One region of the Paenibacillus sp. SORGH_AS_0306 genome, then DNA from elsewhere that is predicted to be linked to it. Evidence: a T-box and tRNA genes for the amino acid it is inferred to sense, from the RefSeq annotation. Region 1 holds a T-box; the other holds one or more tRNA genes.
What was found. A T-box is a leader RNA that pairs with one kind of tRNA and senses whether it is charged. The one in region 1 lies ahead of tyrS (tyrosine--tRNA ligase), so its partner is inferred to be a tRNA-Tyr.

Region 1 (7,054 bases):
TTTCATACGTTCAAGAACCAGTTGTTGCCTGCCGACAGCACGTTTAAATCCTTTTTCATTGAATTTACCGTTGCTATCAAAAGCAGAATAAGCTGTTGGTAATTGAGGTAGCCCTGCAATATAAGCGGCTTCAGCAATATTGATTTTACTCAGATCATTTAGAGCAAAAATCCCTTTGGCTGCTGCTTTGATTCCAAAAATATTGTATCCGCTTGAACCTTTACCAAAAGGCATTTTGTTCAAGTAGGCAGTCAAAATTTCGTTTTTGGTCATAAAGCGTTCGATACGAAGAGAAAGCAACATTTCTTTAATTTTGCGATCATCTGTTTTGTCCAAGTTCAAAAATACCCGTCTCGACAATTGCTGTGTAAGCGTACTCCCTCCGGTTTGGACGGATTCATTCAGTACCCGCTGTTTGACAGCGCGCAGCGTACCATTCATATCTACACCTTTATGTTCATAAAAATGATTATCTTCTATGGAAATAATGGCGTCGATGACAGGTTGAGGAATCTGTTCATAAGTCACCAATCGACGATCTTCTTCTGTACGAAGTTGTCCAATCGGGGAACCGTCATTAAAATAAGCAAAGCCGGTCACTGCATTTTCATTGATCTTTTTGACTATTTCTTCACGCGAACGCACAGGTTCGTCTTTTACAATCGAAGAAACGTAGCCCATCAAAATACCTCCACCGAACAGGCAAATAGCAAAACCAGCAATAACTACCCATTTGAACACAGTGAGTAATTTGTGGAATCCAGAGTGCTTGCTAGCGGACTTATTTGTTGGACGCTTGTCCTTCTTTTCAGCCATGTAACTTCCCCCTTTTACCAGCCACTATTATAGCATAAAAATTACGCTATAATCAGTTTCTTCTGAACGATAAAAGTAGGATGGGCACAAAGTCGGATGTGAACAAGCATTGACTTGTTTGCAAAAGGTATGTTATAAAAGTGATACGTTTAAGCAATCTACAATTACATAACACAAAGACGAAGAAAGACACCCAGTAGAAGTGGAGATTACCGTTCTCAGAGAACCGATGGTTGGTGCAAATCGGCAAGCGGACTTCCTTTGAATTACAGGTCTGGAGTCGTTTGATATTAATGAATGTATCTATAATATCAAGCCGGGATGAAGATTCCGTTATATATAATGAAGTGAGAAGCTGACTATATCTTATGATGTTATAAGTATGAGATCAGTCTTCTAATTAGGGTGGTAACGCGAGGCCTGCTCGTCCCTTTATGGGGATGGGTAGGTCTTTTTTGGTGCTCATTTTCAAGCAGGCACTCTAACGGAAGTTATCCGTATAATGATGTGATAGGGAGCGAATAAATAATGAAATGGGAAGAATTAACATCAGCACAACAAGCAGAAGTAGAAAAACAATTAAGTGTAATTGAGCGAGGAACAGCAGAGATTATTCCTGAAGATGCACTGCGTCAAAAAGTTATCAAATCAGTAGCAACAGGTAAACCATTAACGGTCAAATTAGGTCTTGATCCATCTGCACCAGATATTCATATTGGACATACTGTTGTTTTGCAGAAGTTACGTCAATTTCAAGAATTAGGGCATCATGTTCAATTGATTATTGGTGACTTTACCGGAAGAATTGGTGATCCAACAGGTAAATCAGAGACACGTAAGCAATTAACCGAAGAACAAGTTAAGCATAATGCAGAGACATACAAAGAGCAGATCACAAAGATTCTTGATCCTAGCAAAATGAAAGTATACTTTAACTCCGAATGGCTAAGTCCGATGAATTTTGCAGATGTAGTCAATCTAGCTGCCAAAGTTACAGTAGCCCGTATGTTAGAACGGGATGATTTTACAAAGCGCTACCAAGGTGGTCAGCCTATCAGTATTCACGAATTTTTCTACCCATTGATGCAAGGGATGGATTCTGTAGCACTTGAAAGTGATATCGAAATTGGTGGTACAGACCAGAAGTTTAACTTATTGATGGGACGTACACTACAAAAGGAATACGGTAAAGCAACTCAAGTAGCGATCACTTTACCGATTATTGAAGGATTAGATGGCGTTCAGAAAATGAGTAAAAGTCTGGGTAACTACATCGGCATCAACGAAGAGCCGAACGAAATTTTTGGTAAATCCATGAGTGTACCTGATGAATTGATGCTCAAGTACTACGAGTTAACAACAGATATTTCAAATGAAGATCTGGCTAAGCTCAAAGCAGGACTTGCAGATGGTTCTATCCATCCACGTGATGCCAAAATGAATCTAGCTCAAAATTATGTACGTATGTTCCATAATGAAGAAGCAGGAGTGGCTGCAAAAAATCATTTTGTGACTGTATTCCAACAGCGTGCATTACCTGATGATATTCAAGAGGTAGTCATTGATGAAAGTCTTTTGGAAAATGGACAAATCGGTCTTATTAAATTGGTCATGACTTTGGGATTTGCAACATCTACCAGTGAAGCTAGACGTAGTATTCAACAAGGTGCTCTCAAAATTAACGAGCAAAAACATGATGATGTGAATGCAAGTATCGAACTGTCTGATGGAGATATCGTACAAGTAGGTAAACGTAAATTTGCCAAAATCAAAAAAGCTTAATCCAGATTCAATCCAAATTCAATACAAATGCATTTCAACCTTTGGTATTACTTCGGTAATGCTAAAGGTTTTTTTGTGTTCATTATAGGTAACGGGATAAACAGTCACAAAATAGTCAGTTGTTTATCCAATATCTCAAAGTGAAACTATTAATTTTATGTATCAATTTGTCGATATAAGTAGAATGTGGATTTTATTATAGATAAAGAGAGGATAGGTAATTACATTGCGTAGATTCAAGTTTAAAAGTATCCAGGCTCGCACATTATTAACATTACTTCCGATTGTTATTATCGCTCTTGTAGGGATTAGTGTGTTATCGTACCAATTTGCAAAGGAGAAGCTTAATACAGAAATCAATACCAATGCTAATAACACATTAATAGGACTGAATGAGAGCTTAAACAGTCAATTAAAACAAAATTCAATGATTGTATCATCACTTGCAGCAGCTACAGGAGAATTAGGAAATAATCTAGATATTGCCGATTATTTTAAACTGACAGAACGCTGGCAAATGTTAAGTCCATTTACGTACGGGGTAGGTATTTTCTTCGCAGAAAATCAGTATGAACAAGGTGTTAAATATCGGTCTGCTTATGCAATCCGAGATGGAGACAAAATTACAACAACAACAGAATATGATGATCCCGCTTATGATTATTTAACACAACCTTATTACACTGCAACTCTTAATAACTTTGATAAAATCTATTATACAGAACCATTTACCGATTCGGTTAGTAAAATCAAAATGATTACAGCAGGCAAAACGATTCGTAATAATGATGGTCAAGTGCTCGGTGTCGCTTTGGCAGATATCAGTATGAATAATATTCGAGATTATGTAAATAATCTTAAAATAGGTACAGCCGGTCGTGCTATATTGGTCAGCGGTAAAGGCGAAGTACTAGCAAGTGGTAGACCTGAGATTGTAGCGGATATGCCTTTGAAAGATGAAAAAATAGAGGGTATGGATACAGTAGCTAACCTGATTAACAAAAATCAAACAGGTCGTACAGTAGTGAATATTCAGGGAGAATTAAATACTATTTTCTATATGACTGTGCAAGAAACAGGTTGGAAAATTGCTGTAGTATTACCTGATTCTGAAATTCAACAGCCTACTCAAGAATTGCTACATATTCTAATTATTGTAGGCGCAATCGGTATCATCATTATTAGTGCCGCGATTTTGTGGAATAATATAGGGATGATTCGAGAAACGCGTAAAGTAGTCGAAGTCAGCCGTAAAATGGCTGTAGGCGATTATTCTGCACGATTGTCTAATCAAAGAGCCGATGAATTTGGTCAGATGGCTAACGAGTTTAACAAAGTGCTAGAGTCTACCAGTGGCATTATGAATCATCTGAATCAACAATCGACTATGATTCAAAATGCAGCTACAGAGATCGCTCAAGATTCAACGATGGCCGCCACAGATGCAGGTCATAATGTCAAAGAGTTGCAACAAATGGAAAGTGGTGCCGAATTACAATTAAAAGCTGCTGATGAAAGTACAGTAGCGATGGAAGAAATGGCGATTGGTGTACAACGGATCGCAGAATCGGTACAAGAAGTATCAGAAGCTACAGTTATTATTGAGCAAAAAGCAGAGCAGGGTAACCAGCATCTGAACAAAGCGGTTCAGCAAATTGATAGAGCTAAAGAAGTCATGGATGAAGCAGGACGTATGGCGGCTTCACTAAATGAACGTTCTCAACAGATCAGTAGCATTATAGATATGATTCAATCGATTAACAAACAGACGACATTGCTTGCTCTGAATGCTTCTATTGAAGCAGCACGAGCAGGAGAAGCAGGTCGTGGATTCGCTGTAGTCGCGTCTGAGATCAGTAATCTAGCGAACAACGTTGGAGATTCAGCTAGATTGATTACTGAACAGATCGTCTCTATGCAAGCAGAAACGTCTGCTGTAGTAAATGGGATGAAAGATGGCTCAACACAGGTTACCGACGGTATCATCATGTTGGAAGATACGAAGCAGATGTTTGCTTCTATTAGTGGAGATATTGAAAGTGTGGCTGGTGAGATTCAAGAAGTATCATCTGCATCTGAACAAATGTCAGCTGGCGCAGAAGAAGTGACAGCGTCTTTGAACAACCTGGCGGATATTGCTAAATCATCAGCAGTGCGTGCAGCAAGTGCAACAGAACGTTCTACACAACAGTCACAATCTTTACAGCAGTTACAAGCTTCCGCACAATCTTTGGATGCTGTATCAGATGCTTTGAATGAACTTATTTCTAAATTCCGTACTTGATAGCATGATCTCTTTATGATGATGAAATAGATTCAAATGGATAGGATAGACCAAAAAACCGCCTGCAATATGCTGGCGGTTTTTTGGTGTTGTGCTCAATAACCAAATCAATAACCAAATAAAAAAAGCTGTCAGAAAATTCTCTGACAGCTTTGAATTTAAATCTTAACGGTTGTAGAACTCAACGATTTGTTTTTCGTCGATTTCTTGAGACAATTCAGAACGCTCTGGCAAACGGATATATTTACCTTCAACAGCGTTTTCGTTGTACTCGATGTAAGCAGGCAAGTGTGAACGGTTTTCGATAGCTTCTTTAACAGAAGACAAGCTACGGCTTCTTTCACGAAGACCAATAACATCACCTGGTTTTACGGAGTAAGAAGCGATATCTACTTTTTTACCGTTAACAGTGATATGACCGTGGGATACCAATTGACGTGCTCCAGCGCGGCTGTTAGCAAAACCAATACGGTAAGCCAAGTTATCCAAGCGGCTTTCTAGCAAGAACATGAAGTTTTCACCAGCAATACCTTGAATTTTTTGTGCTTTAGAGAACAAAGTACGGAATTGTTTTTCGCCCAAACCATACATGTGACGCAATTTTTGTTTTTCTTGTAATTGCATACCATAGTTACTCATTTTACGACGTTGGTTCGCTCCGTGTTGACCTGGAGGGAAAGGACGTTTCAAATCTTTACCATTGCCGCTTAGGGAAATACCAAGACGACGACTTAATTTAAATTTAGGACCAGTGTAACGTGACATTTATAATAAGCTCCTTCGTAATTAAAGTTTTATTTTGAATATAAACATTCCGGGGCTTTGGGTCTGTGATTCATGTTGCCGCGTTTTGTTTGTCGTAGGCTCGGATAGGAAGCGTACTACTAGCAAAAATGTTCAGCCGCAGTCTTGCTAGCAACAAAAAGCGTGAGGGTGAAACAACGTTACCCCAAATTAAAGTCTATCCAGTCTTCATCAATAATAAATTATATAGGAAATAGGGATCTGTCGTCAATAGGTTTGTAAATATTGTTTGTGTAAAATTTGTTACGGGTTATTTCTGTATTAAATATTGTGTGCAAACCATAGCATAAAATTGTAGAATGAGTGTATTAATGTTAAGAAATTTAGTCACTTATTAGTATTCGTGAAAGGAGGCATTTTATATGTCAGACAATCAATGGAATTATCCGGTGCAAGCCTGGCGTACCGAAGAAGGACATGCCTCCTATCCGGTTGTATCAACTGCTGACGAAACGTTCTGGCTGCAAAATCTGGATATTAATCCTGAAGATTTTCCGCATATTGAACCACTGTTGCAAGAAAGTCTGGAAGATTGGCAACAACAAAATCATTCTCAAATGCGGATAGGTAATGCACATTGGTTTTTAATAAATCATATGCATAAATATATAGGCGGAGATCAGACAAGTGATCATTTGATACCAAAGATAGATATAGCAACCTTAACTCCTCATACGAATCAGGAGCATGTGATTGAATATGAAGAAGGACCTTATCGATATACGATGGTTCCTATTTATACTCGCCGTCATCATCAACAATTTGCGATGATGGGATGTGCTCAAATCCATCGTGACTCCGATGTATTATCGACAGAAGAAATTAAATTGCTTGTGTTGCATTATAAAAGTCTATTTTATCGTCGCTTCGAATATACATTTGTAGCGGATATGTTACATTCCAAAACACTAGCAGAGCGTGAAGCCCAGCGTCGTTCTGTCTTGTTTCAAGTGATTCAACGTATGCACGACAAATTCGATATCGATGCTTTGATCAATGAGCTTTTTGCTATCGTGGATCAGATGTATCCACAGGTAGAATTTGAATTGCTAGTATCACAAGATAATAAAAGTAACAATGCTAGAGTAAAGCCTTTATCGTTGCAAAATCCAAAAGAAGATATGTGTGTACGTGCTTTTACAGCAGGGCAACCACTTATGGAAATACACGCCAAAGCTCAAGGTTCTGATCGAATGGAAGTAGCGATTCCTCTAATCGGGAAGCAAGCGATCTATGGTGTATTTCATCTATTGTCTGAGTCTCCTTTAGAGGAAGAAGATATAGAGCTCATGAGGATTATGGCAGAAGCGGCTGGACGTACATTTGAAAATGCTAAATTATATGAACAATCACAATTGCTCAACGAAG
Region 2 (7,054 bases), 740 kb from region 1:
CTTTTTCTTCATACATCACTTTTTCTTGCAAAGCCATACGAGCCAAATCTTCTTCTTCAGCCTGTAGAGCTAACATCGCTTGTTCTTCGCGCTTTTGACGCATCGCAGATGCCTGATCTACATGTTGTTTTAACTGACGTGTATGTTGAGTCACATGATGTTGCAATTGTTCAGCTTCTGTAATAGCACGTCGTGTATCTAAAAGAAATTGATCAATCATTCTCACAGGATCTTGACTCTGTTCTAATCTTTCATTTAAAGTAGCCACTGTAATATCACGTACACGTTTAAAAACGTTCATGAATAATTGCTCCCTCCCTTGCTTGATCACAAGTGATCTTTTTTGATATTCATCTATATCGTATTGCATCATATCGAACAAGTATGAATAACAGATGAAATCAACTATTACTAATATTTTACTACTTTTTTCAAAAATAACTTACAATATTTCGTAATAACATCTTATTATCTTTATATCGTACAATATAAATCGCTTTATTAGAATGTTACCCATTCACAGCCTGTACATCAACAATAAGAAGTGATTTACATAAAGAATATGATCTGTTTAGAACATTCTATTCTGTTCTTGTTGATGATGACGATTTTTTAGTAATGAATAACCCCACCATATTAATGCGATTCCAATAGCAGGCCCGATAATCCAAGACAATTTAGCAAATAGGATACATGCACCTATAACGGATAATGCAATTCCCAAAAATCGATGTCCGCTTTGTAAAGCATAATATCCAAGTACAAGTAATGCGACTGGGAATAATAGTCCTATCAGATAACTGAGTAGACTATGTACTTCGGGTAAAAATTTGCCAAAAACCATCAACACACCGATGAAAATTAATGCAAAAGCAGCTATACTTTTACGATTTATGCGCAAATGTTCCACCTCCTTTACCTCGTTATTGGTATTCATCATTTTCGGTATACGCTTCTTAGATGTTGATCTTTAGCCAGATAACAATACTTTAAGATTGTAAAGCAAGTACCTTTTCACTTTCCTATCTGGTTGTAGCAAATTTTGTCTTTGCCTTATATACACATTGTAAAGTAGAATTGTATTCTGCAAAATGGACTACAGGTGGTTTTTTATCCTAGACCTTAGACGGGGAGCCCTTGTGCATTATCAGATTAACTTATACATATATTCAATTTAAGTACATACTACATACTACATACTACATACTACATACTACATACTACATACTACATACTACATACTACATACTACATACTACATACTACATACTACATACTACATACTACATACTACATACTACATACTACATACTACATACTACATACTACATACTACATACTACATACTACATACTACATACTACATACTACATACTGAACAAGTATGCTGTGTGATTCTAAAAAAGCAAATAAAAAAAGCACCAGATCAAATGATCTAGTGCTTTTCATGTGTATGCCGGTGAAGGGACTCGAACCCCCACGGTTTCCCTCACGATTTTGAGTCGCGCGCGTCTGCCAATTCCGCCACACCGGCTAAGTAAAAATAATGCTATTTTTTTGGTACTTCCATTTAAAACATAAGAGCTAAAATGGCGCGCCCTAAGAGATTCGAACTCCTGGCCTTTTGATTCGTAGTCAAACGCTCTATCCAGCTGAGCTAAGGGCGCAAGAATTTAAAAAATAACTGGAGGCGCCACCCAGATTCGAACTGGGGATAGAGCTTTTGCAGAGCTGTGCCTTACCACTTGGCTATGGCGCCATATTATATTGTAAAATTTGGAGCGGACGATGGGAATCGAACCCACGACCCTCGCCTTGGCAAGGCGATGCTCTACCGCTGAGCCACGTCCGCTTACATATCATTTAAGTAAAAGTAAATAATGGCTGGGGATATAGGATTTGAACCTATGCATGACGGAGTCAAAGTCCGTTGCCTTACCGCTTGGCTAATCCCCAATAAAAAGGGCGACCGATGGGACTTGAACCCACGAATGCCGGAGTCACAGTCCGGTGCGTTAACCCCTTCGCCACGATCGCCATGCTATAAAATAAATCATTAATGTTATATTGGCAGGGGCAGCAGGAATTGAACCCACACTAACGGTTTTGGAGACCGTTGTTCTACCTTTAAACTATGCCCCTTCAAAACTGGTGGAGGCTGATGGATTCGAACCACCGAACTCGGAGAGAACAGATTTACAGTCTGCTGCGTTTGGCCACTTCGCTAAGCCTCCACAATAAATAAAAAAAAGATGGTGCCGGCGAGAGGATTTGAACCCCCGACCTACTGATTACAAGTCAGTTGCTCTACCAACTGAGCTACACCGGCAAGTGTTATACATTAAGCTAAATGGTGGCTCGGGACGGAATCGAACCGCCGACACGAGGATTTTCAGTCCTCTGCTCTACCGACTGAGCTACCGAGCCGTAGTCTAATGTATTGCTGTGTGTCGACTCTTCTACTCAATCACGATGATAACCATCTATTAATGTAGTGAGTTGATACTTTTATAAAGCAATTAATGGCGGAACCGACGGGATTTGAACCCGCGATCTCCTGCGTGACAGGCAGGCATGTTAACCCCTACACCACGGTTCCAGATTAATTGCGGGGACAGGATTTGAACCTGTGACCTTCGGGTTATGAGCCCGACGAGCTACCGGACTGCTCCACCCCGCGTCATTTTTCTTACTATAGTATTCTATGGTGGAGGTTGACGGGATCGAACCGCCGACCCTCTGCTTGTAAGGCAGATGCTCTCCCAGCTGAGCTAAACCTCCATTGTGACACAAAACATATTATATCATTTTTTGATTAGCATTGTCAAGTTATTTTTATAAGCAATGTTACTAAACTTAACAATGTAATGAAAGAAAAGATATGACCCGTAGGGGACTCGAACCCCTGTTACCTCCGTGAAAGGGAGGTGTCTTAACCACTTGACCAACGGGCCTTACTTGTGGCGGAGAGAGAGGGATTCGAACCCTCGAGACGCTTGTGACGCCTACACGATTTCCAATCGTGCTCCTTCGGCCAACTCGGACACCTCTCCATATGGCTCCCCGAACAGGACTCGAACCTGTGACAACTCGATTAACAGTCGAGTGCTCTACCAACTGAGCTATCAGGGAATAGTCACCGTTTCGCCGGATCTCTCCTCGAAACGGTCAATCGTCTTGCTTCGCTTGGCAACGTCCTACTCTCCCAGGACCCTGCGGTCCAAGTACCATCGGCGCTGGAGGGCTTAACGGTCGTGTTCGGGATGGGTACGTGTGGAACCCCTCCGCCATCATTACCAAACGTGCAGGTGTGTTGCTCCCTGAAAACTGAATCCGAAAACGAAAACATCGCGTGTTAGCTTTATTTGGATAAGCCCTCGACCGATTAGTATTGGTCAGCTCCATGCCTTGCGGCACTTCCACCCCCAACCTATTGACCTCGTCGTCTACAAGGGGTCTTACATACTGGGAAATCTCATCTTGAGGGGGGCTTCACGCTTAGATGCTTTCAGCGCTTATCCCTTCCGCACGTAGCTACCCAGCGATGCTCCTGGCGGAACAACTGGTACACCAGCGGTGCGTCCATCCCGGTCCTCTCGTACTAAGGACAGCTCCTCTCAAATTTCCTACGCCCACGACAGATAGGGACCGAACTGTCTCACGACGTTCTGAACCCAGCTCGCGTACCGCTTTAATGGGCGAACAGCCCAACCCTTGGGACCTACTTCAGCCCCAGGATGCGATGAGCCGACATCGAGGTGCCAAACCTCCCCGTCGATGTGGACTCTTGGGGGAGATAAGCCTGTTATCCCCAGGGTAGCTTTTATCCGTTGAGCGATGGCCCTTCCATGCGGTACCACCGGATCACTAAGCCCGACTTTCGTCCCTGCTCGACGTGTCTGTCTCGCAGTCAAGCTCCCTTATGCCTTTACACTCTTCGAATGATTTCCAACCATTCTGAGGGAACCTTAGGGCGCCTCCGTTACACTTTAGGAGGCGACCGCCCCAGTCAAACTGCCCACCTGACACGGTCCCTGTACCGGATCACGGTACGAGGTTAGAACTCAAATGCGATCAGGGTGGTATCCCAACGGCGCCTCAACCGAAGCTTGCGCTCCGATGTCTACGGCTCCCACCTATCCTGTACAAATCGCACCCCAGTTCAATATCAAGTTGCAGTAAAGCTCCATGGGGTCTTTCCGTCTTGTCGCGGGTAACCTGCATCTTCACAGGTATTAAAATTTCACCGGATCTCTCGTTGAGACAGCGCCCAAATCGTTACGCCATTCGTGCGGGTCAGAATTTACCTGACAAGGAATTTCGCTACCTTAGGACCGTTATAGTTACGGCCGCCGTTTACTGGGGCTTCGGTTCATAGCTTCGCTTGCGCTAACCACTCCCCTTAACCTTCCAGCACCGGGCAGGCGTCAGCCCGTATACTTCGCCTTGCGGCTTCGCACAGACCTGTGTTTTTGCTAAACAGTCGCTTGGGCCTTTTCACTGCGGCCCCCTCGTGCTATTCACACTACCGGGGCACCCCTTCTCCCGAAGTTACGGGGTCATTTTGCCGAGTTCCTTAACGAGAGTTCTTCCGCGCGCCTTAGAATTCTCTTCTCACCCACCTGTGTCGGTTTACGGTACGGGCACCTGCTTCCTGGCTAGAGACTTTTCTTGGCAGTGTGAAATCATGACCTTCGCTACTACAATTTTCGCTCCTCATCACAGCCTGGCCTTGCGGTATGCGGATTTGCCTACATACCAGCCTCACTGCTTGAACGGACATCCATCAGTCCGCGTCACTATCCTCCTGCGTCATCCCATTGCTCATAACGGCTTTCGGTGGTACAGGAATTTCAACCTGTTGTCCGTCGACTACGCCTTTCGGCCTCGCCTTAGGTCCCGACTTACCCTGAGAGGACGAGCCTTCCTCAGGAATCCTTGGGTTTTCGGCGGATCAGATTCTCACTGATCTTTTCGTTACTCATACCGGCATTCTCACTTGAATGAGGTCCAGCGCTCCTTGCGGTACACCTTCAATCTTCATTCAACGCTCCCCTACCCCTGATACTAACGTATCAAGCCATAGCTTCGGTGGTGTGTTTAGCCCCGTTACATTTTCGGCGCAAAGTCACTCGACCAGTGAGCTATTACGCACTCTTTCAATGGTGGCTGCTTCTAAGCCAACATCCTGGTTGTCTGTGCAACTTCACATCCTTTCCCACTTAACACACACTTGGGGACCTTAGCTGATGGTCTGGGCTGTTTCCCTTTCGACAATGGATCTTAGCACTCACTGTCTGACTCCCGGAATAAAGTCTGTGGCATTCGGAGTTTGACTGAACTTGGTAACCCTTGCGGGCCCCGCATCCAATCAGTGCTCTACCTCCACGACTCACCTTCCGAGGCTAGCCCTAAAGCTATTTCGGGGAGAACCAGCTATCTCCAGGTTCGATTGGAATTTCTCCGCTACCCCCACCTCATCCCCGCACTTTTCAACGTGCGTGGGTTCGGGCCTCCAGTACGTGTTACCGTACCTTCACCCTGGACAGGGGTAGATCACCTGGTTTCGGGTCTACGTCCACGTACTCAGTCGCCCTATTCAGACTCGCTTTCGCTGCGGCTCCGGCTTTTCACCTTAACCTTGCACGGGAACGTAACTCGCCGGTTCATTCTACAAAAGGCACGCCATCACCCATAAAACGGGCTCTGACTTTTTGTAAGCACACGGTTTCAGGTTCTATTTCACTCCCCTTCCGGGGTCCTTTTCACCTTTCCCTCACGGTACTGCTTCACTATCGGTCGCTAGGGAGTATTTAGCCTTACCAGATGGTCCTGGCAGATTCATACGGGGTTTCACGTGCCCCGCACTACTCGGGATCCGTCTCGGAGAGAGCATCATTTCATCTACAGGGCTTTCACCTTTTTTAGCGGGCCTTTCCAGACCTCTTCAATTACGATACTCCTTTGTAACTCCAAAGAGACGTCCCACAACCCCAACAAGCAAGCTCATTGGTTTGGGCTGTTCCGCGTTCGCTCGCCGCTACTGACGGAATCACTCTTGTTTTCTGTTCCTGAGGGTACTTAGATGTTTCAGTTCCCCTCGTCTGCCTCTGCACACCCTATGTATTCAGGTGTGAGTAACTGGAGATGAATCCAGTTAGGTTTCCCCATTCGGACATCCCCGGATCACAGCTTGCTTACAGCTCCCCGAGGCCTTATCGTTGTTCGCCACGTCCTTCATCGGCTCCTAGCGCCTAGGCATCCACCGTGTGCTCTTAGTAGCTTAACCTAAGTGTTTCTATAAATAGAAACGGTGTATTTCAATTTCTCGCCTACCACTGTTTACACAGTTTGTAGAGAAGAAACCTTCTAAAACGCGATGTTTCGTTTTCGGTATCCAGTTTTCAAGGATCAACTTGGGTAAAAATAATATGGTGGAGCCAAGCGGGATCGAACCGCTGACCTCCTGCGTGCAAGGCAGGCGCTCTCCCAGCTGAGCTATGGCCCCATAATTGGGAAGTAAATCTATATGGTGGGCCCTAGTGGACTCGAACCACCGACCTCACCCTTATCAGGGGTGCGCTCTAACCAGCTGAGCTAAGGGCCCGTATTGTAAGATTCTTTTCGACATGAAAAGAATGCGCTTGGCGGCGTCCTACTCTCCCAGGACCCTGCGGTCCAAGTACCATCGGCGCTGGAGGGCTTAACGGTCGTGTTCGGGATGGGTACGTGTGGAACCCCTCCGCCATCGCCACCAAACGATGAAACATACGGTAAATATTGAGAAGATTGACCTCTCAAAACTAAACAACGAGTGAGTGGTGTCACCACTTGGGTGACCACAGATCCACCGGAGTGTTCTGCGTTTGTCTTTCCCGAAAGAAAGACGTTCGAATGTTTCCGTTGCAGGAAACGATTCTCCATAGAAAGGAGGTGATCCAGCCGCACCTTCCGATACGGCTACCTTGTTACGACTTCACCCCAATCATCTACCCCACCTTCGGCGGCTGGCTCCTTGCGGTTACCCCACCGACTTCGGGTGTTGCAAACTCTC

Region 2: it has a tRNA-Tyr gene. The T-box ahead of tyrS (tyrosine--tRNA ligase) is inferred to sense a tRNA for this amino acid. The anticodon was not compared.

Annotation. Positions count from the first base shown of each region.
Region 1 is NZ_JAUTBP010000001.1:2,785,638-2,792,691, reverse strand. Features, by position in the region: gene QE450_RS12110 (penicillin-binding protein 1A) at 1-816, opposite strand, end outside; T-box leader at 990-1,251, shown strand; gene tyrS (tyrosine--tRNA ligase) at 1,345-2,598, shown strand; gene QE450_RS12100 (methyl-accepting chemotaxis protein) at 2,825-4,882, shown strand; gene rpsD (30S ribosomal protein S4) at 5,048-5,647, opposite strand; gene QE450_RS12090 (sensor domain-containing diguanylate cyclase) at 6,049-7,054, shown strand, end outside.
Region 2 is NZ_JAUTBP010000001.1:3,529,948-3,537,001, forward strand. Features, by position in the region: gene QE450_RS15395 (PspA/IM30 family protein) at 1-301, opposite strand, end outside; gene QE450_RS15400 (hypothetical protein) at 572-901, opposite strand; tRNA gene QE450_RS15405 (tRNA-Leu) at 1,455-1,534, opposite strand; tRNA gene QE450_RS15410 (tRNA-Arg) at 1,591-1,667, opposite strand; tRNA gene QE450_RS15415 (tRNA-Cys) at 1,686-1,759, opposite strand; tRNA gene QE450_RS15420 (tRNA-Gly) at 1,778-1,852, opposite strand; tRNA gene QE450_RS15425 (tRNA-Gln) at 1,882-1,956, opposite strand; tRNA gene QE450_RS15430 (tRNA-His) at 1,965-2,037, opposite strand; tRNA gene QE450_RS15435 (tRNA-Trp) at 2,069-2,142, opposite strand; tRNA gene QE450_RS15440 (tRNA-Tyr) at 2,150-2,234, opposite strand; tRNA gene QE450_RS15445 (tRNA-Thr) at 2,254-2,329, opposite strand; tRNA gene QE450_RS15450 (tRNA-Phe) at 2,352-2,427, opposite strand; tRNA gene QE450_RS15455 (tRNA-Asp) at 2,524-2,599, opposite strand; tRNA gene QE450_RS15460 (tRNA-Met) at 2,607-2,680, opposite strand; tRNA gene QE450_RS15465 (tRNA-Val) at 2,706-2,781, opposite strand; tRNA gene QE450_RS15470 (tRNA-Glu) at 2,883-2,954, opposite strand; tRNA gene QE450_RS15475 (tRNA-Ser) at 2,962-3,053, opposite strand; tRNA gene QE450_RS15480 (tRNA-Asn) at 3,057-3,132, opposite strand; rRNA gene rrf (5S ribosomal RNA) at 3,185-3,301, opposite strand; rRNA gene QE450_RS15490 (23S ribosomal RNA) at 3,366-6,289, opposite strand; tRNA gene QE450_RS15495 (tRNA-Ala) at 6,433-6,508, opposite strand; tRNA gene QE450_RS15500 (tRNA-Ile) at 6,531-6,607, opposite strand; rRNA gene rrf (5S ribosomal RNA) at 6,643-6,759, opposite strand; rRNA gene QE450_RS15510 (16S ribosomal RNA) at 6,927-7,054, opposite strand, start outside.